Regions from separate parts of the Undibacterium sp. Ji49W genome, predicted to be linked through region 2. Evidence: predicted binding sites of a transcription regulator. Region 2 holds the regulator's gene; each other region holds the start of a gene.

Region 1 (10,155 bases), on a different contig from region 2:
GATCACTTCAGCGTTTACATCAGCATTCACACCGGGCAAACGATTGCGATTTTATTCGTCCTTTACACCATCAATACCCAGTTCCTGGATTTTGCGTGTAATCGTATTGCGGCCTATGCCCAGGCGAATGGCGGCGTCATTCTTGCGGCCATGGGTATGGCGCAAGGCTGCCTTGATGACGACAGATTCAAAGCTGCGACCCAGCTTGTCAATGACTTCAGACTGGCCTTCTGCCAGCATGGCTGCCGCTTCGGCTTCCAGCAAGGATATCCAGCTTTCACCGCTGCGATACACAGGCTTTTCCATAAAGGCACTGGCACCAGCCTGCACAGGCGCTGCTGCCGTATATTCCGCCGGACGTGCATGGAGATCGCTGCCATTCATACCGGCTGGCGGGCTTGCCGGTGCTGCGATTGGCACCAGATCTTGCGGCAAATCAGGGATTTCTACTGTCTGCCCCGGTGCCATGACGGTAATCCAGTTGCACAGGTTTTCCAGTTGCCGGACATTACCCGGAAAATCCAGGCTGGATAAAAACTGCAATGCCGGTTCTGACATGCGCTTTACATCAACACCCAGTTGCTTGGCGCTTTGATTCAGGAAATATTTGGTCAATAGCGGTATGTCTTCGCGGCGTTCGCGCAGGCTTGGCAAGCGCAGGCGAATGACATTTAAACGATGGTACAAATCTTCACGGAACAGACCGTCTTTGACACGGGTTTCCAGATTCTGGTGCGTCGCCGCGATCACGCGCACATTCGCCTTCATAGGCTGATGCCCACCTACACGGTAAAAATGGCCGTCCGACAAAACGCGCAGCAGACGTGTCTGCAAATCAAAAGGCATGTCACCGATTTCATCCAGGAACAGGGTGCCGCCTTCGGCTTGTTCAAAGCGTCCGCGTCGTGTGGTTTGCGCGCCGGTAAAAGCGCCACGTTCATGGCCGAACAATTCTGACTCCAGCAAATCCTTGGGGATAGCCGCTGTATTCAATGCAATAAACGGCTGGGATGCGCGTGGGCTATGCTTATGCAGTGCACGTGCCACCAATTCTTTACCGCTGCCGGATTCGCCGGTAATCAGCACCGTCACATTCGATTGTGACAAACGACCTATGGCGCGAAACACATCCTGCATGGCTGGTGCCTGCCCCAGAATTTCCGGGGTTTCTGACATGCTTTGCTCAACACTGGATTCACGCAGACTTTCATCCAGTGCACGGCGTATCAGCTCGACTGCCTTGTCCAGATCAAAAGGCTTGGCCAGGTATTCAAATGCGCCGCCCTGAAATGCCGCGACCGCCGATTCCAGATCCGAAAACGCCGTCATGATAATTACAGGCAAACCCGGATACTTGGCCTTCACGGTTTGCAAGAGTTCCAAACCGGAAGCACCATGCATGCGTATGTCAGAGACCAGCACTTGCGGTGTATCGCTTTGCAAAGCGTTCATCGCATCTCTTGCATTGGTGAAGCTGCGCGTTGCCAGATTTTCCCTCGCCAATGCTTTTTCCAGCACCCAGCGAATTGAATCGTCGTCATCCACTATCCAGATTGGTTTCATATTGTCGTTCTGCATTCTGTGTTAAGCATATCAATAGAAGGAGCACTTTTGGTGCAACCACTTTTCCTTTACCTCACTTCAAGGTAAGGGAATGAGTATCCGGAAATCTGTGTACCCTGGCCTGCTTTCACATTCGATGACACCCAGATGCTGTTCAACGAAAGTTTGCGCCAGTGTCAATCCCAGACCGCTGCCGCCCTCCTTACCCGAGACCAATGGGTAAAAAATCCGGTTGCGTATCTCGGGTGGAATTCCCGGACCGTTATCAATGATATGCAAATCTAATGCCAGCCTGTAGCGAACCTTCGCCAGCGTGATCTGGCGCACCACACGCGACTTGAAAGTCAGCACTGCATCGCCCTGTCTGATTCTTTCATGCAAGGCTTGGGCAGCATTATGGGCGATGTTCAACACCGTCTGTATCAACTGTTCTTTGTCACCACGAAATTCAGGTATCGATAAATCATAGTCGCGCTTGATGGTCAGCCCCTGCGGGAATTCAGCCACAATCAGGCTACGCACGCGCTCACAGACTTCATGGATATTCACGTCGCCAACGATATGCGGCAGCCGGTGCGGTGCCAGCAAGCGGTCCACCAGAGTCTGCAGGCGGTCAGCCTCCTTGATGATGACCTGTGTATATTCGCGCAATTCACGCAGGTGGCGCTCGGGCAATTCCAGTTCCAGCAGTTGCGCGGCACCACGTATTCCACCCAGAGGATTTTTGATTTCATGGGCCAGATTACGTATCAGTTCCTTGTTGGCCTTGCTTTGATCGAGCATGCGCTCTTCTCTGTCGAGCTTGAGTTGCTGCACGTTTTCGCGCAACTCTATCAGTACCGGCGTATCAGGATTATCCAGCGCTGTCACGATGCTGTGCACATGCAATGCTTCACGCCCGGCGCGTTCCAGCGTCAGGTCTTGGCGCTTGTCGGCAAACTGGTGTGCCACCGCCTGATGAAACACCTCGATCAACTCTTCGCCGTTCAGGAACAGGTCTGTCAGCTTTAAATTCGTGAGTGATTTGAATGAACTGTCCAGCAAATTTTCAGCAGAGGCATTGGCAAATAAAATACTGCCCTCCGCATCCAGCACGATAACGGCTGAGGTCAGCAAATCCAGTCCGGCAAATGAGGTAAGTGGAGTTTTCAAACGTTATCCATAAAAAAAGGCCGCACACAGCGACCTTTACGCAAGCATCATGCCCGGACTGGTGCCTGTTGGCACCATTTCCCGACATGGGCGACTTATTTCGAATTGGCTATCTCTCGTTTAAGCGCTTCTATGTTCTTTTCGGTGCGACTGATGTCTTCTTTCATCAAATTGGTGCGTTCCTGGTATTTGGCGTAATTCTTTTCATCGCCTCGCCTTTCCGGCTCACCATTATTGAACTCTTTTTTCAAATTCGCGAGCTTCTGCTCTTCCGCCTTCAATTCGTCCTGCAAAATCTGCTTGCGGTCTGAGTCCCTGGCTTTTTGCGTTCCCTCATCTACTTTGGGAAAGTCGGTAGGGCTGCTGGCTGGCTTACCTTGAGGCTTTTTGCCTGCCGCCGGTAAAACAGGGGCCGGTACCACCGTAATGCCCTGCAATTCCACCTTTTTGCAACCTTTGACTGCGCCCGTGTTCTTGTATTCTTTTTTACCGTTCTCGTCGACGCATAAATACACATCGGACTGTGCATGGGCGTAAGCCTGCACACCAATCAGGAGAATGAAAGCTGACAATAGTCGATTCATATTAAAGCAATAATCAATCACGGACTTGTAGTGTATGCGATGCAGCGATGCAACACAATTACGAAAAAATTAGCATTTGTAACAAAAAAAGCGGGGTTGCCCCCGCTTTTTCTGTTTTTACCCTAATTACAGAGAGTAGTACATGTCGAATTCGACTGGATGAGTCGTCATGCGGAAGCGTTGTACTTCTTGCATTTTCAAGTCAATGTACGCATCAATCATGCTGTCACTGAACACACCACCGCGTGTCAGGAATTCACGATCTTTGTTCAATGCATTCAGTGCTTCTTCGAGGGAAGCGCAGACTGTCGGGATCAATGCATCTTCTTCTGGCGGCAAATGGTACAGATCTTTGCTCGCTGCTTCGCCAGGATGGATTTTGTTTTGAACGCCGTCCAGACCTGCCATCATCAGTGCAGAGAAGCACAGGTATGGGTTCGCCAGTGGATCAGGGAAACGTGTTTCAATACGGCGACCTTTTGGATTGGCAACGTAAGGAATACGGATGGAAGCAGAACGGTTACGTGCGGAGTAAGCCAGTTTAACCGGTGCTTCATAACCTGGGACCAGACGCTTGTAGGAGTTGGTACCCGGATTAGTGATCGCGTTCAATGCTTTTGCATGTTTGATAATGCCGCCGATGTAGTACAGGGCGAAATCAGACAAACCGGCATAGCCGTCGCCAGCAAACAGGTTTTTGCCATCTTTCCAGATGGATTGATGCACGTGCATGCCAGAACCGTTGTCGCCAACGATAGGCTTAGGCATGAAAGTCGCTGTCTTGCCGTAGGTATGCGCTACGTTCCAGACTACGTATTTCAGGTTTTGTGTCCAGTCAGCACGCTCTACCAGAGTAGAGAACTTGGTGCCGATTTCGTTTTGACCAGCGCCAGCCACTTCGTGGTGATGCACTTCAACCGGGATGCCCAGGGATTCCAGGATCAGGCACATTTCAGAACGCATGTCCTGGAAGCTGTCGACTGGAGGAACCGGGAAATAACCGCCTTTAACGGTAGGACGATGGCCAGTATTGCCGCCTTCCAGTTTTTCGCCTGTTGTCCAGGAAGCTTCTTCGGAATCGATCTTGACGAAGGAACCGGACATGTCCACTTTCCAGCGTACGCTGTCAAAAATGAAGAATTCTGGTTCTGGGCCAAAGTAGGCGGTATCACCAATGCCGGAAGATTTCAGATACGCTTCAGCGCGTTTTGCGATGGAACGTGGATCGCGGTCATAGCCTTTGCCATCGGATGGCTCGATGACGTCACATTGCATGAACAATGTTGTTTCTTCGAAGAAAGGATCGATATTGGCAGTATTAGGATCAGGCATCAACAACATGTCGGATGCTTCAATACCTTTCCAGCCAGCGATAGACGAGCCGTCAAATGCGTGGCCAGATTCGAATTTATCGATATCGAACTGGGAAACTGGAACAGTAACGTGCTGTTCTTTGCCTCGGGTATCAGCAAAGCGAAAATCAACGAACTTAACTTCGTTGTCTTTCGCCATTTTCAAGACTTCTGCGGCTGTCATTGCCATGTGAAACTCCTCAAATAGAGCTAAAAAAAATTCGGAAATTGCTGAGCCCTGCACCTGCCAGCAACCAAGAACGAGTGAACAGTCCTACCTCATCCACTCTTGAATTCAACTGGCGGCTAAACTCAGTGAGAGATGATAGCAGAATCCATGCCATCAACCAGCCAAAGCATATTCAAATTTGATATTTGTTAAATGCTTGTTTTTGTGGCGTTTTCTTTGTGCATGTCGGCACATTGCCACAAATAAACAAATCACGAACCGCTACAATTTGGTGCAAATATGAATTTATGCACCAATTAAATGCATTTATCTTGTGAAAATATATTTTTGCACAGCTTAGGTGCGCATCCATGATGCTTGTTTAAATGGTATTGCTTTGTACTTCATACACATTCAATTAATCTGGAGTCGCTGCGTAGTCTTGCCTGGTAGCATAGAAATACTGAGGTACTGAGGCATTGTCCGTGGCAACGGCACCTTGCCAGCTTAATCTTGCAACTGCCTCTTATTCAACTCGTCAATCACAAAGTATCTGGATGGTCGTCGTTTGATCAGCATCAAGCAAGTGTCAATAGGTCGACTAAATTCAACAAATGAGATTGACTCTCATTTGTTGAATCGCTATCGTCACCCTGCCTGTTTATTAAATCGCATTCTTTGCCGACAGGTTTTCGCCCGTAGCAATTGTGCGAAGCTCTCTTGTGCGCCGTCCGCCACATTCATTGATCATCATGCATGCATATTTACGCCAATTTTTTACCCGGCCTTTGCTGTTCGCCTTAGCGATCTTTTTGCTGTCCCTGTTTGTCAGCTTTTCGCTCATACCAGAACTGCGGGACTGGAATATCGATGACACATCTTCCGTAAAATTGGCACATGCGTCGAACACTGCGAGGCACGACCTACTGTTCAACTATCTGATCGGCTTCGTTTTCAGTGCCATGCTGGCTTATCTGGTCAGGTTACTGCTGGAAGCACGCCAACAAAAGCACGGTTTGAAAAAAATCATCGAGAAGAGAACTGCCCAACTGGCGCAACGCGAGGCAGAATTACGCCGCGCCCAGGCCATGTCAAAAACCGGTAGCTGGATCAGCAGCCTGGATAATCAGGATATACGGTATACAGAAGAAGCCTGCCGCATCTGGGGCATCAGCCCGGGTAGTAAAATAACTTGTACCACCCTCATACAACGCATCCATCCGGACGACAAAACCTTGGTAATCAATACCTGGGCCAAGGCGATGACAGGCCAGGATATGGAAATCGAACACAGGATACTGGTCGACACCCAGACCCGCTGGCTACACATACAAATCAAGCTGGAACGGCAGGCAGACGGCAGCGCCATCAATCGCTATGGCACCGTGCAAGACATCACCGAACGTAAGCGCGTAGAAGAAGATTTACGTATTGCCGCGATTGCCTTCGAAGGCCAGGAAGGCATGGTCATCACCGATGAACGCAGAACCATATTGCGCGTCAATCAGGCATTTACCCGCATCACCGGCTACACCAGGGAAGAAGCCATAGGCAAGCAAACTAGCCTGCTAAAGTCCGGCATGCACGGCAACAGCTTCTATGCCGAAATGACTGCCTATCTTGAAAAGAGTGGCTATTGGCAGGGCGAAATCTGGAACCGCCGTAAAAGCGGTGAAGTGTATCCCGAATGGCTTACCATCACCGCAGTCAAATCCGGCAATGGCAACGTCGTCAACTATGTTGCCACCATGCTGGACATCACCCAAAGAAAAACCACAGAAGCAAAACTCGAACATCTCGCCTACCACGACGCCCTGACAGGCCTGGCAAATCGCCGTCTGTTGCTGGACCGGTTACAACACACGCTGCTGAGCAAATCCCGTCATAACCGCTTTGGCGCCCTGCTGTTTCTTGACCTGGATAATTTCAAGAGCATCAATGACACCATCGGCCATGGCAAAGGTGATCTGTTATTACAAGTGGTTGCCAAGCGCCTGGCGCATAGCATAAGGCAAGGCGATACGCTGGCACGCCATGGTGGCGACGAATTTGTTTTACTGCTGGATGATCTCAGCGACAATCTACGCGAAGCAGCAATAGAAGCGCAAATGATCGCCGCCAAAATACTGTCCGACCTGCATCAGCCATATGACCTGGAGCATTTTGAATATCACAGCAGCGCCAGTATCGGTATTACCCTGTTTGGCAGACAAAACGACAATGCAGAAGAATTGTTGAAGCAAGTTGAAGTCGCGATGTACGAAGCCAAAGCCAGCGGTGGCAACCTGTTTCGTTTCTTTGACCTGGACATGCTTGATATCGTCAATGCCCGCGCCGCCATGGAAGCAGATCTGCGTCTGGGATTGACGCAACAGCAGTTCGTCCTGCACTACCAGCCCCAGGTAAATGCGGCAGGTACCATCATTGGCGCAGAAGCGCTGGTACGCTGGCAGCACCCATTGCGCGGCCTGGTTTCTCCCGCCGAATTCATTCCCCTGGCTGAAGAATCAGGGCTTATCATCCCACTTGGTATCTGGATCTTGCAGACCGCCTGCCAGAAGCTGGCCGAGTGGCAGCGAGATCCGGCAACATCAGCGCTGACGCTGGCTGTCAATGTCAGCGCCCGCCAATTCAAGCAGATTGATTTTGTGGCCCAGGTGCAGGACATCATCCGTCATGCAAGCATCGATGCCAGCAAACTGAAACTGGAATTGACAGAAAGCCTGCTGGTAGATAACGCAGAAGAAACCATCGCAAGAATGAATCAGCTCAAAATGCAGGGAGTCGGTTTTTCCCTGGATGATTTCGGGACTGGTTATTCTTCCCTATCCTATCTGAGGCGCCTGCCCCTGGATCAATTAAAAATCGACCAGTCTTTCGTACGTGAGATGCTCAACAATACCAATGATGCCGTCATCACCCGCACCATCATAGGACTGGGACAAAGCCTGGGACTGGCAGTGATTGCCGAAGGCGTAGAAACGAGCGCGCAGCAAAAGTTTCTGGTACAGCAGGGCTGCCAGGCATTTCAAGGTTATCTATATGGTAAGCCGAGCCCCGATTTAATATACACTAAAGGCTAACCCATTCAGCAACAATGCACGGAGACCAATATGTCCACCACTGATCATCTTCAGACAGCGCGCCAGCGTGGCCAGGAACAAGCCCTGGATTATGCCGGCGCAATCACCCCGCAAGAAGCTTTTGAATTATTGCAAAACGATAGCAAGGTCTTGCTGGTGGATGTACGCACCAATGCCGAACGTGACTGGGTGGGTCGCGTCAACATCAATCCATCGCAACATCAGGCCGTGCAATGGAGCCTCTACCCAGGTGGCGTCCCCAATCCTGATTTTCTGACACAACTGCAAGCTGCGGCACCCGACAAAACCACAGCCCTTCTTTTTCTATGCCGCTCTGGCGTGCGTTCGCGCCATGCAGCCAAACTGGCAACAGAGAATGGTTACACCAGCTGCTTTGACATCCTGCAAGGCTTTGAAGGCGACAAAGACGCCGACGGCCACCGAAAAACCGTAGGCGGCTGGTGCCAACTGGGCCTGCCATGGCTGGGTGCTTAAGTCTTTTTCAACAAAAAAGAAAAAAGCTTCCAAGTTGAATTTTATTTTGCTAGAATAGCGGACTTCGCTGTTACGGCAAATGACTGCGAATGTAGTAGGAGAGGTGGATGAGTGGTTTAAGTCACACGCCTGGAAAGCGTGCGTAGGTTTATCCCTACCGGGGGTTCGAATCCCCCCTTCTCCGCCAAGAACAATGAAAAAGCCCTTGATGATCAAGGGCTTTTTCTATTTCTGCATCTGACTCTGAATATCTGAATTAAGCTACGCGGTCGCTTCAGTCACCGCCAGAGGATATCCGAGACGGCAATCCCATCTTCAATTGGCATCAATCAGACAACGTATGACGCCTCATCGCAGCAAGGTGCATGTCTGTGTAGTTTGTACTCTCTTAAAGCGAAAATCTTACAGACCTTGTCTGTATCCATCGCATCCATCCATTGTTGTACCTGATCCTTGGCCTTGTCGGCCAGCCACTTGCCGTGATCTTCCACGCACAATACAGCTGAGAGCATTGTTATTTTGTTTGTCCCTGCATTGATGCGAACAGGCATCTGGCCTCTGGTAGTGGATAACTGATCTTACGACCTTGCCTGCGTTTTATGGGCGTGCGCATTCCGAAATGCTCAGCACATGCATATTCTTAGTCGAAAAGATTCGTTTTGTCGTACAAAACTGACTCCTATACTGGGCCGACTATCCACCTGTCCATTACCATATATGAAAAAAAATCTGCGTGTCCTTGCCCTCGCCGCCAGCGTCTTCCTTATGGGGAATGCCGTGGCCGAAACCAAAGAAGTCGTCATCGCTTATCAGGACATGGTGGTGCCTTGGCGCTATGCGCAGGAAACGCAAAATCTGGAACAAAAGACTGGATATAAAGTCACTTTCCGCAAACTGGCCAGCGGTGCTGATGTCATCCGGGCACTGGCTTCTGGCTCGGTGCAAATCGGTGAAGCAGGCTCGGCGCCGATTGCATCAGGTTTGTCGCAAGGTTTGAATATCCAGTTGTTCTGGATTCTGGACAATATCAATGATGCCGAAGCGCTGGTGGTACGCAATGGCAGCAATGTCAAATCACTTGCTGATCTGAATGGCAAACGCATCGCTGTGCCATTTGTTTCGACTTCACATTTCCATACGCTGCTTGCGCTGGAACATGCCAAAGTGGATGCACGCAACGTCAAGATTATCAACCTGCGTCCACCAGAAATTGCTGCTGCATGGGAGCGTGGCGATATTGATGCGACCTTCATCTGGGATCCTGTACTGGCCAAAGTCAAGAAAACCGGAAAGACCCTGATCTCCTCTGGCGAAATCGCCAAACAGACCGGCACCGCGACCTTTGACGGCATTGTGGTGAATAAGGATTTTGCCAAACAGAATGATGCCTTCCTGACCGAACTGGTGAAGCTGCTGGCAGAAACAGATGCCGACTATCGCAACAACAAGGCGAACTGGAAGGTGGATTCTGCGCAGATCAAGGCGGTAGCCAAATGGGCTGGTGCTGATGCTGCCGAAGTCCCCGCCAGCCTGGCGCTGTATGAGTTTCCGACCTTGCAACAGCAGGCTTCAGCACAATGGCTGGGTGGCGGTGCTGCCAAATCGCTGGCTGCTACGGCAGCCTTCCTGAAAACCCAGGGTACCATCCAGACGGCATTGCCAGACTACAGTGTAGGAGTCAATGCAACATGGGTACGCAAGGCAGCACAATAAACCAGCCGGCTGCGCACAGTGGCGGTCAGCTTGACATACGCCGG
Region 2 (10,155 bases):
ATGCAGCGATGAGTATCAGCTTTAACAATACCGGGCCAGACAATAACAACATGACCAGCCAGAAATGTTCAATCACCAGGCGCACATTCAACAGCATGCCGACGGTGATGAAAAACAGCCCCAGCAAGACATCGCGGAAGGGCTTGATATCTTCTTCCACCTGATGCCGGTATTCGGTCTCGGAAATCAGCATACCCGCCACGAACGCACCCAGCGCCATGGAGAGGCCAGCCTTTTCGGTCAGCCAGGCAGCACCCAGGGTGATCAGCAAAAGATTCAGCATGAACAACTCTTGCGAGCGCCGCTTTACCACGATGCTGAACCAGGTACGCATGATTTTTTGCCCGACCACCAGCAGCAACACCAGTACCACAACAGCTTTGCCGCTGGCCAGCGCCAGCGTTTTCACCAGGTCAGGTGATTTGGATGCCAGCGCCGGTACCAGGATCAACAAGGGCACCACGGCCAGATCCTGAAATAACAGCACGCTGATAATTTGCCGCCCGTGCAGGCTTTCCAGCTCCAGCCGTTCTGTGAGCATTTTGGACACAATCGCGGTAGATGACATGGCTAGCGCACCACCCAGCGCAAATGAGGCTTCCCAGCTAATCCTGAACATGGGCGGCAGCCAGCGACTGGCCAGCCAGCCAAACAGCATGCTGGTCAATATGGTCACCAGCACCTGGGCCATGCCCAGGCCAAATACGGCCTTGCGCATGGCCATGAGTTTGGACAGCGAAAATTCCAGCCCTATCGAAAACATCAGGAACACCACGCCGAATTCGGCCAGTTCGTGGGTGACCGCACTTTCTTCCGCCACACCCAGACCATATGGGCCAATTAAAATACCAACTACCAGATAACCCAGCATGGGCGGCAGTTGCAACATGCGGAAGCCGACCACGCCCATCACAGAGGCTGCCAGCAATAATAATGTAGTGTCTAGACCTGTCATGTCTCCTATTATTGCCGATTTATCGCGTCTGAAACCTGCCTTAAGGCAAACAATATTCACTACGTTACAACTGGCAGAGTTCTTGCTTTGCGGATTTCGTTTATACTTCGGGCATGAACGAATTCAATGCCCTATCTTCTCGCGACCATGTTGCACCTGTGCGCACGGCTGAAGCCGCACAGCGCGCCCTGAAACTGGCCTGCGAAACCCTGCAAATCGAAGCCGATGCCCTGCTTGCATTGCAAAAGCGTCTGGGTAACGGCGACGCAGCCGGCTTCACCGAAGCCGTGTATATGTTGTTAGCCTGCCACGGTCGCGTGGTCGTCTCGGGCATAGGCAAGTCTGGTCATATCGCCCGCAAGATCGCTGCGACTTTCGCTTCTACCGGCACGCCGTCCTTTTTCGTCCATCCGGCAGAAGCCGCGCATGGTGATCTTGGCATGGTGACACCACAAGATGTATTTATTGCCATTTCTTATTCTGGTGAAGCATCTGAACTGATGTCCATCCTGCCCATCATCAAGCGCCTGGGTGTCAAACTGATCGCCATGACCGGCAACCCGGAATCCAGTCTGGGCAAGCTGGCCGATGTACACCTGAACCTGCATGTGGCGAAAGAAGCCTGCCCGCTAAACCTGGCACCAACAGCCAGCACCACCGTCACACTGGCGCTGGGTGATGCGCTGGCAGTCGCCGTACTGGATGCACGCGGTTTTCGCGAAGAAGACTTTGCCCGCTCCCACCCTGGTGGTTCACTGGGCCGCCGCCTGCTGACCCACGTCCGCGATGTCATGCGCACCGGCGATGATATCCCGCAGGTGACACCAGATACCGGCCTGAAAACCGCGCTGCTGGAAATTACCAAAAAAGGCATGGCGATGACCGCCGTGGTGGATAAAGACCAGCATATCGTCGGCATCTTCACCGACGGTGACTTGCGCCGCCTGATGGATGGCACACGCGACTTTACCCAGTTACAGATTGCCGAAGTCATGCATGACAAGCCGCGCCGCATACGGCCAGAACAACTGGCGGTAGAAGCGGTAGAAATTATGGAAACCTATCGCATCAACCAGTTGCTGGTGGCCGATGACCAGGGAAAACTGGTCGGTGCCCTGCATATTCATGACCTGACACGGGCCAAGGTAATCTGATGGAAAAAGCAAGACAAGTTGCAGCCGATAATGCCGCCACGATCAAGCTCATGATATTTGACGTGGATGGCATACTCACCGACGGCAGCCTGCATTTCGGCCCGGAAGGTGAAATGATGAAAACCTTCAATGTGCTTGACGGCCAGGGCATCAAGCTGTTGCAGCAGGCCGGCATTGCCACAGCCATCATCAGCGCCAGGCAATCAGCGATTGTCAGCAAGCGTGCCAGCGACCTTGGCATCACCCATGTACGCCAGGGCATACACGACAAGAAATCGGCCTTCCTGCAATTGCTTGCTGAATTGAATCTGCCTGCCGATGTCTGTGGCTTTATCGGCGATGACATCATCGACTTGCCGATACTGACACGTTGCGGTTTTTCTGCCAGCGTACCGAATGCCCATGCAGAAGTCAGGCAAAGAGTGCATTACGTCACCACGGCCAGTGGCGGCAAAGGTGCGGCACGGGAAGTTTGCGACTTCATCCTGCGCGCCCAGGGTAAATATGAAGAGGCTATCGGGGCTTACCTGTCATGAAACAACATATGACCATAGACCGTTTCCGCATCTGGCTGGCAGTCATACTGCTGGGCATGATGACCCTGGGTACCATCTGGGTGATGGAAGTCATACGGCGGAATGCGAATGATGAACAGAACCGTTCATCTGCCCGTTCGGCACCGGATTACTATGTAGAAAAATTCAATTTTATCCGGCTGTCAAATAATGGCAAGGCAAATTACCACATCACTGGTGAACGCCTGATTCATCTGCCGCGCAATGACAATATAGAAATTCAGCGCCCGCAAATCAACAGCTTTGATGTTGATCGCCCGCCTTTGCATCTGCTGGCTGACCTGGCCGTGGTGTCGCAAAAATCCACGGTCACCACGCCCAAGCGTGAACATGATGAAGTACGTCTGTATGACAACGTCAGCATGGAAAGACCCGAAGGCCTGAGCTCACAATTCATGCGCCTGGAAACCAGTTATTTGTTGCTGTTACCCGACGATGATATTGTCAAAACTGACAAGCCTATCACCGTCAAAACAGGAAAAGTGGACACCACCGCCGTAGGTATGGTGGCCAACAACTCCACCCAACATCTGGCGCTGCTAAGTAAGGTACGTATTCACTTGAAAAAACGTGAACGCGAACCAGTTGCCCCTACACCATCCAAATAGAGAAAGCGATATTTGCCAATGAAAAATATGAAATTGATACGCTCCCTTAGCCAATGCCTGGGACTGGCTTGTTTAGCTTTAATCTATACGCCAGCAGGTGCAGAAAAAGCCGACAGTTTCAAGGAGACAACCATCGAGGCCGGTTACTCTGAAAGCGATGGAAAAACCAGCGTGCGCGTCTTGTCCAAAGGCGTACAACTGGTGCGCGGCACCCTGGTCGTCAATTCGGAAAAAGCCGTCGTTACCGAAGCCCCGAACGGTGACCAGTTTGTCGTACTGACTGGTGGCGTCAGCAAAAAAGTCAGCTTCCGGCAAAAACGCGATGGCGGCCCGGACCTGTGGGTAGAAGGTGAAGCGGACCGTGCGGAATACAATCAGACGACAGAAATCGTCAAGTTCATTTCCAAAGCCAAAGTGCGCTACCTGGAAGGCAAGAAGGTCACCCAGGAACAAGAGGGCGAATACCTGTCCTATGACAGTAAAAATGATATCGCCATCGGTACCAATTCAACCACGGGCCAGCATGTAGACGGTGCCGGCCGCGTCAAAATCACCCTGCAACCCAAACAGACCAATTAAATGACTGCCACGCCTAGTACCTTGCTCGTCAAGGGATTGCAAAAACGTTATGGCGCGCGCCAGGTGGTGCGTGACGTATCGCTGGAAGTGAAAAGCGGTGAAGTGGTTGGTTTGCTGGGCCCGAATGGTGCCGGCAAAACCACCTCCTTCTACATGATCGTTGGCCTGGTGCCGTCCGACGCTGGCGATATCACGATTGATGCTGTCAATATCTCACAATTGCCAATACACCAGCGGGCCGTGCTGGGGTTGTCTTACCTGCCACAGGAAGCTTCGGTATTTCGCAAGCTGACGGTAGAAGAAAATATCCGTGCCGTGCTGGAATTGCAAAAAGATGCCAATGGAAAATTTCTTTCCGAGAAATCCATCGTCAAAAGGCTCAATGCCCTGCTGGCCGATTTGCAGATTGAAAAAATCCGGGAAAGTCAGGCACTGTCACTATCAGGCGGCGAACGCCGGCGTGTAGAGATTGCCCGCGCACTGGCCACCAACCCGCGCTTCGTTTTGCTGGATGAACCCTTTGCCGGTGTTGATCCGATCGCCGTGATTGAAATCCAGCGCATTGTGCGTTTCCTCAAGGAACGTGGCATCGGCGTATTGATTACCGATCATAACGTGCGTGAAACTCTGGGCATCTGTGATCATGCCTACATCATCAATCAGGGGGCCGTACTGGCCAGCGGCAAGCCGGATGACATCATACAAAATGAATCCGTGCGGCGCGTCTATCTGGGAGAACATTTCCGGATGTGACGGGAATCATCATGAAACAAAGCCTGCAACTACGCACGTCCCAGCATCTGGCATTAACGCCTCAATTGCAGCAATCCATACGGTTGCTGCAATTGTCCACATTGGAATTGCACCAGGAGCTGGAAACCCTGCTCATAGAAAATCCCATGCTGGAGCGTGTGGATGACCCGCTGGACCACGCAGTACGCCTGCTGGCAGACGGTGCCATCAATACCAGCAGCACAGCAGCAGACGCCGGCATGGAAGCGCCAGCATCCCGCGAAGAAAGCAGCACAGCTACAGAACCTCAGGCTGACGCTGATATCGCCGTCAGCAATGACACAAGCAGCTCCAGCGAAGAAGACTGGGGTTTTGACGACGTGCATCATGGCAGCAAAAGCAGTGACGATGAAGATGGCAGGCCACAACTGGGTGCCGCCCACATTACACTGCGAGAACATTTACAAGAACAAATGCGTCTGAACCTGCGCGAGCCACGTGACCGCGCCCTGGTCGAATTGATGATTGATGCCATCGACAACAATGGCTACCTGACAGAAACCCTGGATGAAATCCATGCCAGCCTGCCACTGGAATTGTGCGTCGAGCCAGAAGAACTGGCATTTGCCCTGAACATGCTGCAAAGCTTTGATCCGGCAGGTGTGGGCGCTCGCACACCATCTGAATGCCTTGCCCTGCAAATCAAGCGCTTGCCTAAAATTGCTTTCGTGACACGCAGACTGGCTTTGCAAATTGTTGAAACGCAACTGACTTTATTTGCACAAAGAGATTTCACCAAACTCAAGAAAATCCTCGACTGCGATGATGAAGATTTGCGCGACGCACAAACCGTCATCCGCCTATGCAAGCCCCGCCCAGGTATCGATTTTGCAGTCGATGAATCGGATTATGTCGTGCCAGATGTCATTGTCAAAAAATCAGCCAATGGCTGGCAAGTCTCGCTGAATCAGGATGTCATGCCCAAATTGCGTGTCAGCAGCATGTATGCCAACATCATGAAACAAAATCGTGGGGAAGGCGGGCTCGGCTCACAGTTGCAAGAGGCACGCTGGCTGATCAAGAATATGCGGCAGCGTTTCGATACCATTTTGCGCGTTGCACAAGCCATAGTTGAAAGACAACGCAATTTTTTCACGCATGGTGCTGTTGCCATGCGCCCCCTTGTTTTGCGCGAAATTGCTGATACACTAGGATTACACGAGAGCACTATCTCGCGTGTAACAACCCAAAAATACATGCTGACCCCCCACGGCATGTTTGAGTTGAAATACTTTTTCGGCAGCCATGTCGCGACGGAAACAGGGGGGGAAGCATCTTCCACCGCGATACGCGCACTCATCAAGCAGTTGATAGGAGCAGAAGACCAGAAAAGCCCACTCTCTGATAGCAAAATTGCAGACATGCTGGGTGAACAGGGCATGGTAATTGCCCGACGGACAGTTGCCAAATACCGTGAAGCCCTCAAAATCCCCCCAGTGAGTTTGCGTAAATCTTTGTAAGCAAGTCCTTGTAATCACGGTTTGAATTGCTATATATGATTTAGCTCAAGGCAATAAGACAGCAATGAGCTTATCGTTACAGCAAGCAACATCACTATAGGAGCACAGTATGAATCTCACCATCAGTGGACATCACGTCGAAGTAACTCCTGCAATTCGTGAATATGTACATACCAAACTAGAACGTATCAGGCGACACTTCGACCAGGTCATTGATATCGCCGTCATCCTGACGGTGGACAAGCTCCGGGAAAAGGAAAAACGACACAAAGCGGACATTAATTTGCATATCAGTGGCAAAGATATCCATGTAGAAAGTCTGGCGCATGATCTGTATGCAGCTATCGATACACTGATAGATAAACTTGATCGTCAGGTCATCAAGCATAAAGACAAGATACAAAACCATCAGCACGACGCCATCAAGCACATACCTGATCCGGCATCGGCTTCATAAGACCCCAGTCCTTACCTTAACAGGGTTGTGGACATCCAAAACAAGGACGCTACAGGCGTCCTTTTTGCTGGATGATAGGTTTTTTGTAGATATCGTTTCTGACATTTCAAATAAATAATTTACTTTTATTGCTGTTTGTAGCATGCGTTGCTCAACAAGCTGCGAGTTAGTTGATTCACGGCATTTTTATTGGCGTCATTCCAGCGTGGGTTTGGCTGGAATCCAGCGGCGTTCTATGTATGCCGTGTCGCCCGTTATATGCCACACTTTGATTAAGACGATCGCCCTCCGTGGACACAAGCCGGGTCTCGGCCCGGCAGCCGAGATACTTTCTTTTGCGTCGCCAAAAGCAAGTATCCAAAGAAAAGGCGACCGCAGACTCGCCCTACGGGTGCTTGCGCTGCGCTTCAGCATAATTTGTGCATCACAAAAAATGGGAATATCCGCAACTCGCTTCGCTCAAACATCGGATCTTCTCTTTCCATTTTCTGTGACGCACAAATTACATCGGCCCAAGCGGTTGAAGATCAACAACAACAACAACAACAACAACAACAAACATCTCGCCCCTGCATCATTTCCTCATAAGCATATACACCCCGTGACGCCCACGTCCGACAAAGCTAAAATAGCAGCTTCATCCTCTACCCTGCATAGTCAACCACCATGAGCCAATTTGTACTCACCTCCGTCAAGAACAACATCGGCTATATCATCCTGGATAGACCCAAAGCACTGAACTCGCTGTCTCTCGATATGGTTAGAGCGCTGACAACGACCTTGCTGGCCTGGCAGGATGATCAAAGCGTGCGGGCAGTATTTATCCATGGCAGCAGTGAAAAGGCATTTTGTGCAGGTGGTGATATCCGCTTCTTTTATGATGTAGGCACCGCAACACCAAAAGGTGATTCTGCCTTGCTGGAAGATTTTTTCACCGAAGAATATGCACTAAATCATTTAATTCATTTCTACCCCAAACCTTATATCGCGCTGATGAATGGGGTCGTCATGGGAGGTGGTATGGGTATCGCCCAGGCAGGCAATGACTGCCGCCTGCGCATCGTCACGGAACGTACCAAAATGGCGATGCCGGAAGTGAATATCGGCCTGTTCCCGGACGTGGGTGGTGGTTACTTCCTATCACGTGCACCGGGACAAATTGGTACTTACATGGGTCTGACCGGTGAAGTCATTAACGCAGCCGATGCGCTGTATGCAGGGCTGGCCGATGTATTTATACCGACATCAAAATTGCCTGCCTTGATGCATCTTCTGGAACAAAATACCGCCACCGATGTACGAGCCGCAATACGCGAATTTGCGGTTCCTTTTGCTGATCAGGCACTCCCCGGCAACAGTAAGCTGGCCGCAAACAGATCAGGCATTGATGCCCTGTTCAGCGGAAACTGTGCAATCGAGATCAGCAACAACTTGCAGCAAGACACATCTGATTTTGCACAACAGGCATTTGCCATCATGCAAAAACGTTCTCCACTATTGATGTCTGTCACGCTGGAACAATTACGGCGCAGCGCCAGCATTACCGTATCCGATTGCCTGCGTATGGAAAGAAACATGGTACGCCACTGTTTCAAACACGGTGAAGTATTGGAAGGTGTGCGTGCGCTGGTGGTAGACAAAGACAATACACCACGCTGGTCACCCACCACGCTGGCAGAGGTGACGACAGAACAGGTGGCAAATTTCTTCATCGAGGTATGGCCTACCCACGCACATCCTTTGCGTTTTTTGCAGGGATAAATTACCCCGCAAAAGCAATTTAACTAAAGGTCGCATTGTCATCGCTTTTGAAGTTGCGGTTGCTTTTGAAGTTGCGGTTGCTTTTGACTTTAGCAGTTCCCATGTGTCGACGCCTTTGATGCAAGGCAGAAAATGGAAAAAGAAGGGCCGATGTTTGAGCGAAGCGAGTTTCGGACCTTCCCATTTTTTGACTGGCAGCAAAGGGAACCCCGCAGGGGCGACGACGCCTGGGTCGCCTTTTTGGCCCACCTTTTTGGCGAAGCAAAAAGGTGGGTAGCCGCCGGTCTACCACCGGCCTGCAATCCAAAATGAACGTCTGTTGGCATTGAAAACCAGATTACTCAAAATACTAGAACTCATTTCATAAATAGGGGTGAGATGCGTTTGCCTCATAACGTGGGCTGGCAAGGCGGACGAGGCAGTCAATAGCGGGTCTATTGACAACGAGTCGAATTATTCACACCTTGCAGTCCAGCACGCGTTATGAGGCAAACCCTTCGGGAGCTGGCCGCATTGACACTTCGCGGGCGCATTGCAGCGTTGTGCCGCTTGCCAAGGCACCAGCCTTGGCTGCGCGTCACGCCTTGCACTGCATCCCGAATCACCTTGCTCGCACTCATCCCTATTTATGAAATGAGTTCTAATAATCTGAAATTAACTCACGCAATAGCCTGCCAAAAACACCACTAGATTCCAGCTAGAAACACGCTGGAATGACGTCGATACAAATAACTTGTTTGAAAATTGTGCCAGTTCGTTACTGATGCCAGCTACTTCAATTCAAACGCTCTCTTCCTCCCCTTAAACCACGCCGCCAAACTCGCAATAAACTCTTGCGCTCCATTTTTATCAGATGTCTTCAAACCATGACTGGCACCTGGAAATTCCACGAACTGAAAATCCTTTTCAGGATGCTTCAGGAAATAATCCCGTAAGGCACGTCCTGACTCTATGGGTACACTGTCATCTTTCTCTCCCATCGCTGCCACCATGGGGATATCCAGCTTTGCATATACGTCCAGTGGATCCGAGAACAAATGTCCGGACCAGTAGACATAGGAATGCCCAAAGAATTCTTTTTCCAGATTATTGCCATCACGTCTGATCTCGTCATAAACCTGCAAAAAATAATCTCTCGAGAAAGGCTTGGCATAAGGTTCTACACCACGATCTGCAAAGATCAGAAATTCTTCACTTTGCTTCAAACCACCACTACCCGCCGTCGCCAGCCAACCGATTTTTTTATTGTCTCTGGCGATATAGGGGGCTATCGCTCCGCCCTCTGAAAATCCCAGTACAGCGATGGAACGTGCGGGCATTTTCTTTAGATCAGGCTCCTCCCCTATAAACTTCAAATGATCGGATAAACGTATTTCAAATTTGTCAGCAGCCAGAAATTCCGACGAACATTTACTGCCGTCAGCCCTTTTTATGACGCCATATTTTTCAAGATAATAGACATTAACCGGTTCAGGATACCGCTCAAAGAACTTGGGTAATCGCGCCGAAAAATCATCACAACCCGAACCACTGACCAATATTATTGCCTGCCCCTGGGTCACTGATGCAGGATCAGAAAAATGGTAATACCGTCTTTCCTTGCCATCAATACTGATATGGTGTTCCTGAAGGGCTGGTGCTGCGATTCCTGAAGTGCAAAAGAAGATCGTCAACGTCAAAATCGACACGCGAAAACAAGAAGAAAGTGAAATCATAAGAATGCACTAAGCGGAAATTTTGATGTTATGCCATTTTTCTGGCGATAGCTGCTTCCACTAAAATAACATAAGCAATGTAAATTTTTTAAGGAATTT
Region 3 (10,155 bases), on a different contig from region 2:
CGCGTCACGCCGGACAATTTTGGCATCAATGTGTATTGCCTGGAAAATTTTGATCCTACGGGTATTCCGGTACGGCAGGCGACTGGTGCGGCCATGCCATAAGGCAGGACTTTTATTCATATTTCAGGATTTTAACCATGCAAACCCAGACCCTGCTTGCCTTTACCGCCATCGCCAGCCTTGCTGTACTTAGCCCCGGCCCGGCCATTTTATTGTCTTTGAAAAACGGCGCGAGTTATGGAGCACGTGCTGTCATGTGGTCGGCATTTGGGAATGTGTGCGGCATTTTTTGCCTGTCTACGACAGCCTTCCTGGGTATGGGTGCCTTGCTGAATTCCTCAGCGCTGCTGTTTTCCGCAGTCAAGATTATCGGTGCGCTATACCTGTTTTATATCGGTATTAAACAACTGTTTGGAAAAAGCAATGCATTCACGCATGAGGTAAAGGATGTGTCGTCAGCCACTACACCACGCCCGCGCAAATTATTTTTAGAAGCTTTTCTGACAGCAGCCACTAACCCAAAGGCACTGATGTTTTTTACGGCCTTGTTCCCGCATTTCATTACACCGGGCGAAGCACTGGCACCACAGTTCTTTGCGTTGATGGCCATATTCATGAGCCTGTCTTACCTGACCCACCTGATGTATGCTCAATTGGCCGCACGCGCCATGCACGTCCTGGTCAAACCACGTTTTGCCAAATGGATTAACCGTGTTGTTGGTGCTGCCTTTATTTCATTCGGGGAGATGTTGCTGAATTTGCGAAGGCAGACTGCCTGATGGTCGCCTGATGGTCGCCTAATGGTCGCCTGTTGGGGACAGGCTTAGGCAGGCTGACTATTCAGGCCAGCAGATTTTTTTCCATGAAGATACTCAGGGGATCTTCTTCATAATCACCAAAAGCAGCCCGTTCGGCATAACCAAGACGAAAATACAGGCTGATGGCTTCGGGCTGCCTGATGCCGGTTTCCAGCCTGGCGATGCGGATATCATGCGTCAGCAAATGATCTTCCAGCGCCCGCATGATCAGTTTCGACAAGCCTTTGCCGCGAAACTCATCAGTGACAAACACGCGTTTGATTTCGCCATAGTTTAACTGGGCATCGACATCAAACAGTATCTTGACAGCGCCACAGGCGGCCAGTTGTCCATCGATATGGCAGCCGAAAAACGTCACATTATCTTGCGCCAGCGCGGTAAGGCTTTCGAGGTGATTGCTTTCGGCTGGATAGAGCGCAGCCATGTACACATCAGACAGGGCTATCAGCCTGCCTGCTGCGTCAGAAGCCGGGTCCAGTTTTTCTATGTTCATTTTCCATCTATGTTTGTTTAAGGTCCTATGCAGCTTTTTGCTGTACACCGATGCTGATTATTTTTTTCAGCTCCGGCACGCAAGACCCGCAATTGGTGCCGCATTTCAGCTTACTCTGCAATGCTGTCAATACGTCGGCTGGCAAACCATCCATGCCAGTCAGTGCTGCATTGATTGCTGTATCGGTCACGTTCAGGCAGCTACAAATTACTTTGCCGCGTGCGGCAAAACCTTGTGGTGCCGTGGTGCTTGGCATCAGCAACAAACGCCCCAGTCTGGCAACGGGTTCCTGCGCTTGCAGGAAATCCTTGAGCCAGCTTTCAGCACTGACATCGCCAGCTAGCGCCACGGCAGCCAGACCACCGTCTTTCACCAGGATATGACGCGACACACTGCGACGCCTGTCGTCATAGCGCAGCACATCGGTGCCATGTATGCCAAACAGTTGTTCAATTTTTTCCAGCACCTCAGTTGCCACGGCTTCTTCATTCGCAGCACGGAAGATGACACCGACTTTGTCGCGGCCAAACGGTGTGCATGAGGCATAGGCAAATTCACGCATATAAGGTCGCAAGGCAGTCTGCACTCGATACGCTTCTTCGCTATCCAGCCAGGCAAATACCACGAAGCGCCAGGGCAGTTCTGCCTTCAGTATCTTGACAGCAGCCGCTTTCAGTTCCGGCTGTTTGGAACTGGGGTCGATTGCTGGCGAAGTCAGGGCATTCACGCCATAGCTGGCATTCTGTGCATGGCCACGACCGGATACATATTCTTCACCCCAGTGCATGGCGATGAAGACCTGGCCGGCGCGCTGCTCATCACTTTCAACGATGGGTAAAATCACTGTGCCACGGCGGCTGCTGACGTGTACCAGATCACCTGGCTTCAGGAAGCGCCTTTGCATGTCTGTCGCGTCCATGCTGATGCCAGGTTCGGCCACATGGGCAAACAGTTGCGCCACGGTGCCGGTACGGCTCATACCATGCCATTGATCACGCAGGCGACCGGTATTCAATGAGAACGGATAGCGGGCATCCACCGCATCCTTGACCGGCTGATACACGGCATTGACGAAATGGGCGCGACCACTGGCTGTAGGGAAGATGCCATCTTCATACAAACGCTGCTTGCCTGTGCTGGCACCAGCCGGATAAGGCCATTGCTGTGGCCCCTGCTGTTCCAGTATGGCGTACGACAGACCGGTGATGTCGAGATCACGACCACGGGTACTGTCACGGTGTTCATTCCACACCTGTTCATCACTGTCGTACGCAAAGTTGACCGCTGACTTGCCCAGCAAAGGTGCCAGAGTTTGCGCAAACTGACTGGCAATTTGCCAGTCATGCCTGGCTTCACCTGGTGCGGGTATGACGGGGCGTACACGCGAGATACGGCGTTCTGAATTGGTGACGGTGCCGGTTTTCTCGGCCCAGGTGCTGGCAGGCAAAAGAATGTCAGCATACGGCACGGTGGCCGTACTGGCATAGGCTTCCTGCACGATAACCAGCTCGGCTTTTTGCAAGGCTTCGCGTATCAGGTTTTGTTCAGGCATGGATTGCGCTGGATTGGTACAGACTATCCAGATAATCTTGATGTCCCCCTGCCTGACTGCTTCAAACATTTCCACTGCTGTCTTGCCTGGTGCAGCCGGTACATCATCAACACCCCAGTAAGCGGCTATTTCTGCGCGATGTTCAGCATTGCTTAGATCACGGTGACCAGACATCAGGTTGGCCATGCCACCGACTTCACGCCCGCCCATGGCATTTGGCTGCCCGGTCAGGGAAAACGGTCCGGCACCTGGTTTGCCGATTTGATGGGTAGCCAGATGCAGATTGATCAGGGCAGCATTTTTTGCAGTGCCCGCTGAAGATTGATTCAGTCCCTGGCAATACAGGGACAGGCTGGCTTTGGATTGACCAAACCAGCGTGCTGCCTGCACCAGATCGGCTTCCTTGATGCCACAGGTCTTGGCTACGGCTGCTGGGGTATAGTCACGTACTGTTTGCTTGAGTTCGGCAAAGCCTTCGGTATGCGCCTGGATATAATCAACATCGATCAGATCTTCCCACAGACACAGATGCAGCATGCCGTTAAACAGGGCCACGTCAGTGCCCGGCAAAATCGGCAGGAACAAGTCTGCATCGCGCGCGGTATCAGTACGGCGCGGGTCAGCGACAATCACTTTCAATGCTGGATTCTTTTCCCTGGCCTGTTCCAGTCGACGATACAAGATAGGATGGGCATACGCTGTATTCGAGCCCACGATGAAAATCACTTCGGCCAGGTCTATATCTTCATAACAGGCAGGCGGTGCATCGGCACCCAGTGTCTGCTTGTAACCAGCCACAGCGCTGGACATGCACAGGCGCGAATTGCTGTCGATATTATTGGTGCCTATCAGGCCCTTGGCGAGTTTGTTGAAGACGTAATAATCTTCAGTCAGCAACTGACCGGAAATATAAAATGCAACGCTGTCGGGGCCATGCGCCTTGATGCTGTCGGCAAACTTGCCGGCAATGGTGGCAATGACGGTATCCCAGTCACTGCGCTGGCGTGACTGATCCCGCCCCGCAGATGGCGCACGCATTTCGGGATACAGTGCCCTGACCTGTTGCTGTATTCGGGCATCTGCCGACAGATGCAGGGTACTGCCCTTGCTGCACAGGCGGCCAAAATTGGCTGGGTGATCCGGGTCACCACGTACGCCCACAACCTGCCCGCCTTCGCTTTCAATTACTACACCGCAACCAACGCCGCAATAACAACAGGTAGATTTGGTTTCAGTCATACATGCCTTTAAGTGCTCGCTGCATCACAAAAACATGGGATGCAGCGCATTGTTCCTAAGCCTCTATTGCAAGTGTACGCAATTCATTCGCATCCAGATACACCTGATCTGCATCCACTTTCAGACTGAATTTTTGCGTGCAGCCTTCATCGGGTGCAATGGCGCAGCCCGTAGGCAATTCAATATTCCAGTTGTGCAGCGGGCAAGCCACTTTTTCACCAAAGACTATGCCTTGCGACAGGGGCCCGCCCTTGTGCGGACACTTGTCCAGCAAAGCAAACACCTTGTTTTCACTATTCCTGAAAATAGCCACATCCGGTTTGGTGGCACGGGCCACTACCCGCGCACCCAGTACGGGGATATCTTCAACACGACAAATTACTTGCCAATCCTGACTCATGTTTCTTTCCTCTCAACTAAATTGGCCTTATGCTGGCAAGCGCTCGAATTGACGCGTATCGACCTGGGCTTTTTCTGGTTCATGCCACGGATCAGATTCACCCTCCAGCGCAAACAGCAAGCGCTGGTACAGGTCTTTGCGACGCTCGTCATCTTCGAGGATGATTTTCTTCACATAGTCAAGACCGACACGGTCCAGGTAATGCACGGTGCGTTCCAGATACCAGCCTTCTTCGCGATACAGTTGCAGGAAAGCGCCGGTATATTCCATGACTTCTTCATGCGTCTTCAGTTTCACCAGGAATTGCGCGACTTCGGTTTTGATACCGCCATTGCCGCCCACATAAATTTCCCAACCAGAATCGACGCCGATCACACCAACGTCCTTGATACCGGCCTCGGCGCAATTGCGCGGGCAACCGGATACGGCCAGCTTGACCTTGTGCGGTGAATACATGCGCGCCAGTTCTCGTTCCAGCTGCTGCCCCATGAGGGTGGAATTTTGCGTACCGAAGCGACACCATTCACTGCCCACACAGGTTTTTACGGTACGCAAGCCCTTGGCATATGCCAGGCCTGATGGCATGCCCAGGTCTTGCCACACGGCGCGCAAGTCTTCTTTCTTCACGCCCAGCAAATCGATACGCTGGCCACCGGTGACCTTGACTGTTGGTATATTGAATTTATCGACGACGTCGGCAATCCTGCGCAATTCGCTGGCATTGGTTTCGCCGCCCCACATACGCGGGATGACGGAATAAGTACCATCCTTCTGGATATTCGCGTGTGAACGTTCATTGATGAAACGCGATTGCGGATCATCCTTGGCTTCACGCGGCCATGTGGAAATCAGGTAGTAGTTAATGGCCGGACGGCAACTGGAGCAACCATTCGGTGTGCGCCATTCCATGAATTCCTGTACGCCTGCAACAGTCAGCAGCTTGTTGGCCTTGATTGCATCGCGCACTTGCTGGTGGCTATGATCAGTGCACGAGCACATGGGTTTGACTTTTGAAGCCGTTGAATAATCACCACCGGCGGTGAACATGATGATCTGCTCTACCAGCCCGGTACAGGAACCGCAGGATGCCGATGCCTTGGTATGCTTGCGTACATCATCCAGCGTGAACAGACCTTTTTCCTTGATGGCCTTGACGATGGTGCCTTTGCAGACGCCGTTGCAGCCACAGACTTCGGCCTCATCCGGCATGGCGGCGGCTTTGGTGTGGCCTTCATGACCCACGTCGCCGGTATTCGATTCACCAAACATCAGCGAATCGCGGATTTCAGCAATATTCTTGCCTTCGCGCAGTAGTTTGAAATACCAGCTGCCATCCACGGTATCGCCGTACAGGCAGGCACCAATCAGCTTGTCATCCTTGACAACAAGCTTCTTGTAGACGCCACCTATGGGGTCAGACAGGATAATTTCTTCGGTATCTTTACCGCCCATGAATTCACCGGCAGAAAACAGATCGATGCCAGTCACTTTCAGTTTGGTGGATGTGACTGAACCCTGGTAACGACCAATACCAAAATTCGCCAGATGATTGGCGCAGACCTTGGCCATTTCGAACAAAGGTGCGACCAGACCGTACACCGTGCCGCGATGGTTCACGCATTCACCGACGGAATAAATACGCGGGTCATAGGTCTGCATGGTGTCATTGACGATGATGCCACGATTGCAGTACAGACCGGCTGATTCTGCCAGTGCCGTGTTAGGGCGTATGCCGACAGCCATGACGATCAGTTGCGCCGGAATTTCCAGTCCATCGGTAAAGCGTATGGATTTCACATGGCCATTTTCATCACCGGTGATGGCCTCGGTATTTTTTTCAAGCAGAAAATTCAGGCCACGGTCTTCCAGGGATTTTTGTAACATCTTGCCTGCAACAGGATCCAGCTGACGTTCCATCAACCATCCAGGCAGATGCACGACTGAGACGCTCATGCCGCGCATTTTCAAGCCATTGGCTGCTTCCAGGCCCAGCAGGCCGCCACCGATGACGACAGCGTGCGTATGCTTTTCTGCCGCCTCTATCATGGTATTGGTGTCGTAGATATCACGGTAGGCAATCACGCCCTTGAGGTCTTTGCCAGGTACCGGCAACATGAAAGGAGTGGAACCAGTTGCCAGCAACAAACGGTCGTATTCGGTCTGGGTGCCGTCTTCGGCAATCACGATGCGTTTGTGACGATCGATTTTGGTGATTTTTTTACCGAGATGCAGGGTGATATTATTTTCTTCATACCAATCGACATCATTGAGCATGATGTCCTTGATGGTCTGCTCGCCCGCCAGCACCGGTGACAACAGGATGCGGTTGTAATTGGCATAGGGTTCTGCACCAAAAACGGTAATGTCGTACAAATCCGGGGCAATCTTGATCAACTCTTCAAGGGTACGCACACCTGCCATACCATTCCCGACCATCACTAGCTTTAATTTCTTCATGGCTGCTCCTTTGCATGTCTCCACGGTTTATAAGCAAGAGCAATGCCAGTTCGAAATTTTCGCTTAGCCAAGTTTCCCGCTTTATTCTGTACGCACCAATAAAACCATATATAAAATAGCTTTGCACAGGTAAAACCAACAAATAATCAATCAGCATGATGAGTAATGCCACTTGCTGAAGCGTGATATGAAAAACCTATTTTTTACAAAAAATAAATTGGCCAAACTGGTGCATTGCACCATTTAATTTACCTGACGCACATTTTTTGCACATTTCGTTCTGCTGCAAGCAAGTAAACAGCCCATTTCCTGCACGATTTCATGGCACGGCACTTGCAAGTGGCATGCTCGTTCATCATTGGAGCGATCATGCAAAAAACATCATTCTGGAAAGCAGGCCATCCGCCGACACTGCTAGCGGCTTTCTTTTACTTCGATCTGAGTTTCATGGTCTGGGTACTGCTGGGTCCGCTGGCGATACAGATATCCAAAGACCTTGGGCTGACCGCCGCACAAAAGGGTCTGATCGTTGCTACGCCATTGCTGGCCGGTGCATTGTTGCGCATCGTGATGGGTATCCTGGTCGATCATCTGAAACCCAAAAAAGCCGGTCTTATTGGTCAGGTCGTGGTGCTGGCAGGTCTGTGCTGGGCATGGCTGGGCAATATACATACGTATGAACAGTTATTATTTCTGGGTGTGATTTTAGGTGTGGCAGGCTCTGCGTTTGCGGTTGCACTGCCGTTGGCGTCGCGCTGGTATCCGCCAGAGCATCAGGGCACGGCGCTGGGTATTGCCGGTGCGGGTAATTCCGGCACTGCTTTTGCTGCCCTGTTTGCACCAGCACTGGCGATTGCCTACGGCTGGTCGAATGTGTTTGGACTGGCTCTGATTCCATTGATAGTGGCACTGATTGTCTACCTGATTTTTGCCAAGGATGCGCCGGGTGAAACACCCAGCAAATCAATGGGTGAATACCTGGCCGTGCTGAAGGATAAGGATGCCTGGTGGTTCATGTTCTTCTACAGTGTGACATTCGGCGGTTTTTCTGGTCTGGCATCGTCGCTGACCATTTATTTCAATACTCAGTATGGCCTGTCGCCGATACACGCCGGTTATTTCACGGCTGCCTGCGTATTTGCGGGTTCACTGGTGCGTCCGTTTGGTGGTCGTATTGCAGATCGTATTGGTGGTATCAAGACACTGTCGGTGATGTACACCGTTGCTGCCGCCTTCCTGTTTATAGCTGCGACTGGCTTGCAGTCATCCGTGGCTGCCGTGGTCGTCTTTGTGATCGCCATGCTGGCACTGGGTACCGGCAATGGCGCCGTGTTCCAGTTGGTGCCACAACGGTTCCGCAAAGAGATGGGCGTCATGACCGGTCTGGTGGGTATGGCCGGTGGTGTCGGTGGTTTTTACCTGGCGGCCAGTATGGGTTATTCACGCCAGATCACCGGCAGCTATCAGCTGGGTCTGTCAATTTTTGCTGGCCTGGCAATTGTCGCCCTGCTCGGTTTATCATTGGTGAAGAAACGCTGGCGCACCACCTGGGGTTCTGCCGCCATGACCACCGCCAAAATCTGATCACCTGAGGCTTATCCCACACCATGCCACTCATCGTCACTACCGGCTATCAGTCTGTCGCAGGCGTGCGTAGCCGTAATGAAGACTTTGTCGGCATGGTCACGCCGGGCGAACCGGAACTGTCAAGCAAGGGCATGATATTGGCCGTTGCTGATGGTGTATCCGGCAGTGAGGGCGGACGCGAGGCAGCTGAATATGTCGTGCGCGGCTTGCTGACCGATTACTACGCCACGCCGGATACCTGGGAAGTCACCACGGCGCTGGAAAAAGTCGTGGTCGCCATGAATAGCTGGGTACAACAGCAAGGCTCGGTCAGACGCGAGCTGGCTGGCATGGCCACCACCCTGACCACCCTGGTGCTGCGTGGGCGCATGTATTACAGCGCCCATGTCGGCGATACCCGCTGCTATCTGCTGCGTAATGGCAACTTGCAGAAGTTGACTCAGGATCATGTCTGGGACAGGCCGGAAATGCAGCATGTGCTGACGCGTGCGATAGGCCTGGATTCTCACCTGGTGATAGACCATGGTATGGGTGAACTGCGTGCCGGTGATGTGTTCTTGCTGGCCAGTGACGGTGTCTGGGCTGCCATCAGCGAATATGACCTGAATGATTTTCTGCAACAGGTCAGCACCCAAAGCCTGAGCCCGGATCTGGCCTGTACTGGCCTGTGCGAAGCCGCCATGAAAGCAGGCTCACAAGACAATTGCAGCGCCCTGGTCGTGCGTGTCAATGAATTGCCGGAAGGCGATTTGCGCGACGCCATTACTGAATTGCATGTCCTGCCCGTACCACCCCGCATGAAACCTGGCCAGACGCTTGATGGCTACGTGATTGATGAAGTCATGCATACCTCGCAGACCACGCTGCTGTACCGCGTGACCGATCCGGTACATCATCGCAAGCTGGTGCTGAAGACCCTGCACCCCGACCGCGCTACAGATGCCCAGGAACGTTCTGCCTTTGCGCATGAAGCCTGGCTGGCAAAACGCGTGGTCGCCCGCTTCTTCCCCCAGGTGATCACGCCCGAGCAAAGAAATTACCTGTATTACCTGTCTACCTGGCATGCTGGCGATTCGTTGCAAAGACGGCTGGATGCAGGGCAACACTTTACCGTGCCCGAAGCCGTCGTCTGTGGCGGCAAACTGGTGCGTGCCGTCGGTGCGCTGCACAGACGCAGCATCTTGCACCGGGACATCAAACCCGCCAATGTACATCTGGGTGACGATGATGAAATCCGCATCCTCGATCTGGGCGTGGCGCAGTCCGGCTTTGACAGCAAGGACAGTTCACCAGCCAGCAATTTCAATCTGGCAGGCACGCCCTCTTTTCTGGCACCAGAACAATTCCAGGGGGAACCGCCGTCAAGAGCGACGGATATCTACGCCACTGGCGTGACCCTATATTACCTGCTGACCCGGCATTATCCCTATGGTGAGGTCGAACCTTTCCAGCGCCCAAAATTTGGTGAGCCGGTGACGCCGGGTCGTTATCGCCCTGACTTGCCACACTGGCTGGAAAATGTCTTACTGAAAGCAGTTGCCCGCGACCCGCAAGATCGCTTTGAAACGGCAGAAGAATTTCTGCTGGCACTGGAACGCGGTGCCGCCCA

The links. The regulator sigma-54, encoded in region 2, starts transcription at its own class of promoters, with help from an activator protein. The targets are predictions, from matches to a motif close to TGGCANGNAANCTGCTTT.
Region 1: a site for sigma-54 is predicted at 4,977-4,994, ahead of glnA (type I glutamate--ammonia ligase). Genes of this name have one in related genera too.
Region 3: a site for sigma-54 is predicted at 6,990-7,007, ahead of nirB (nitrite reductase large subunit NirB). Genes of this name have one in related genera too.

What each region holds. Positions count from the first base shown of each region.
Region 1 covers NZ_JBMPOW010000019.1:8,000-18,154, forward strand. The annotation lists gene ntrC (nitrogen regulation protein NR(I)) at 52-1,563, opposite strand; gene glnL (nitrogen regulation protein NR(II)) at 1,642-2,715, opposite strand; gene ACO0LK_RS21365 (DUF4124 domain-containing protein) at 2,811-3,299, opposite strand; gene glnA (type I glutamate--ammonia ligase) at 3,426-4,841, opposite strand; gene ACO0LK_RS21375 (bifunctional diguanylate cyclase/phosphodiesterase) at 5,573-7,903, shown strand; gene ACO0LK_RS21380 (rhodanese-like domain-containing protein) at 7,934-8,398, shown strand; tRNA gene ACO0LK_RS21385 (tRNA-Ser) at 8,496-8,585, shown strand; gene tauA (taurine ABC transporter substrate-binding protein) at 9,116-10,111, shown strand; gene ACO0LK_RS21395 (taurine ABC transporter ATP-binding protein) at 10,087-10,155, shown strand, end outside.
Region 2 covers NZ_JBMPOW010000011.1:148,103-158,257, forward strand. The annotation lists gene ACO0LK_RS15415 (monovalent cation:proton antiporter-2 (CPA2) family protein) at 1-955, opposite strand, end outside; gene ACO0LK_RS15420 (KpsF/GutQ family sugar-phosphate isomerase) at 1,069-2,109, shown strand; gene ACO0LK_RS15425 (KdsC family phosphatase) at 2,109-2,645, shown strand; gene lptC (LPS export ABC transporter periplasmic protein LptC) at 2,642-3,292, shown strand; gene lptA (lipopolysaccharide transport periplasmic protein LptA) at 3,320-3,871, shown strand; gene lptB (LPS export ABC transporter ATP-binding protein) at 3,872-4,624, shown strand; gene ACO0LK_RS15445 (RNA polymerase factor sigma-54) at 4,636-6,123, shown strand; gene hpf (ribosome hibernation-promoting factor, HPF/YfiA family) at 6,233-6,580, shown strand; gene ACO0LK_RS15455 (enoyl-CoA hydratase/isomerase family protein) at 7,247-8,341, shown strand; gene ACO0LK_RS15460 (alpha/beta hydrolase family protein) at 9,112-10,029, opposite strand.
Region 3 covers NZ_JBMPOW010000008.1:118,565-128,719, forward strand. The annotation lists gene ACO0LK_RS11780 (GFA family protein) at 1-102, shown strand, start outside; gene ACO0LK_RS11785 (LysE family translocator) at 138-779, shown strand; gene ACO0LK_RS11790 (GNAT family N-acetyltransferase) at 841-1,311, opposite strand; gene ACO0LK_RS11795 (molybdopterin-dependent oxidoreductase) at 1,337-4,102, opposite strand; gene nirD (nitrite reductase small subunit NirD) at 4,158-4,502, opposite strand; gene nirB (nitrite reductase large subunit NirB) at 4,530-6,959, opposite strand; gene ACO0LK_RS11810 (nitrate/nitrite transporter) at 7,329-8,543, shown strand; gene ACO0LK_RS11815 (protein kinase domain-containing protein) at 8,567-10,155, shown strand, end outside.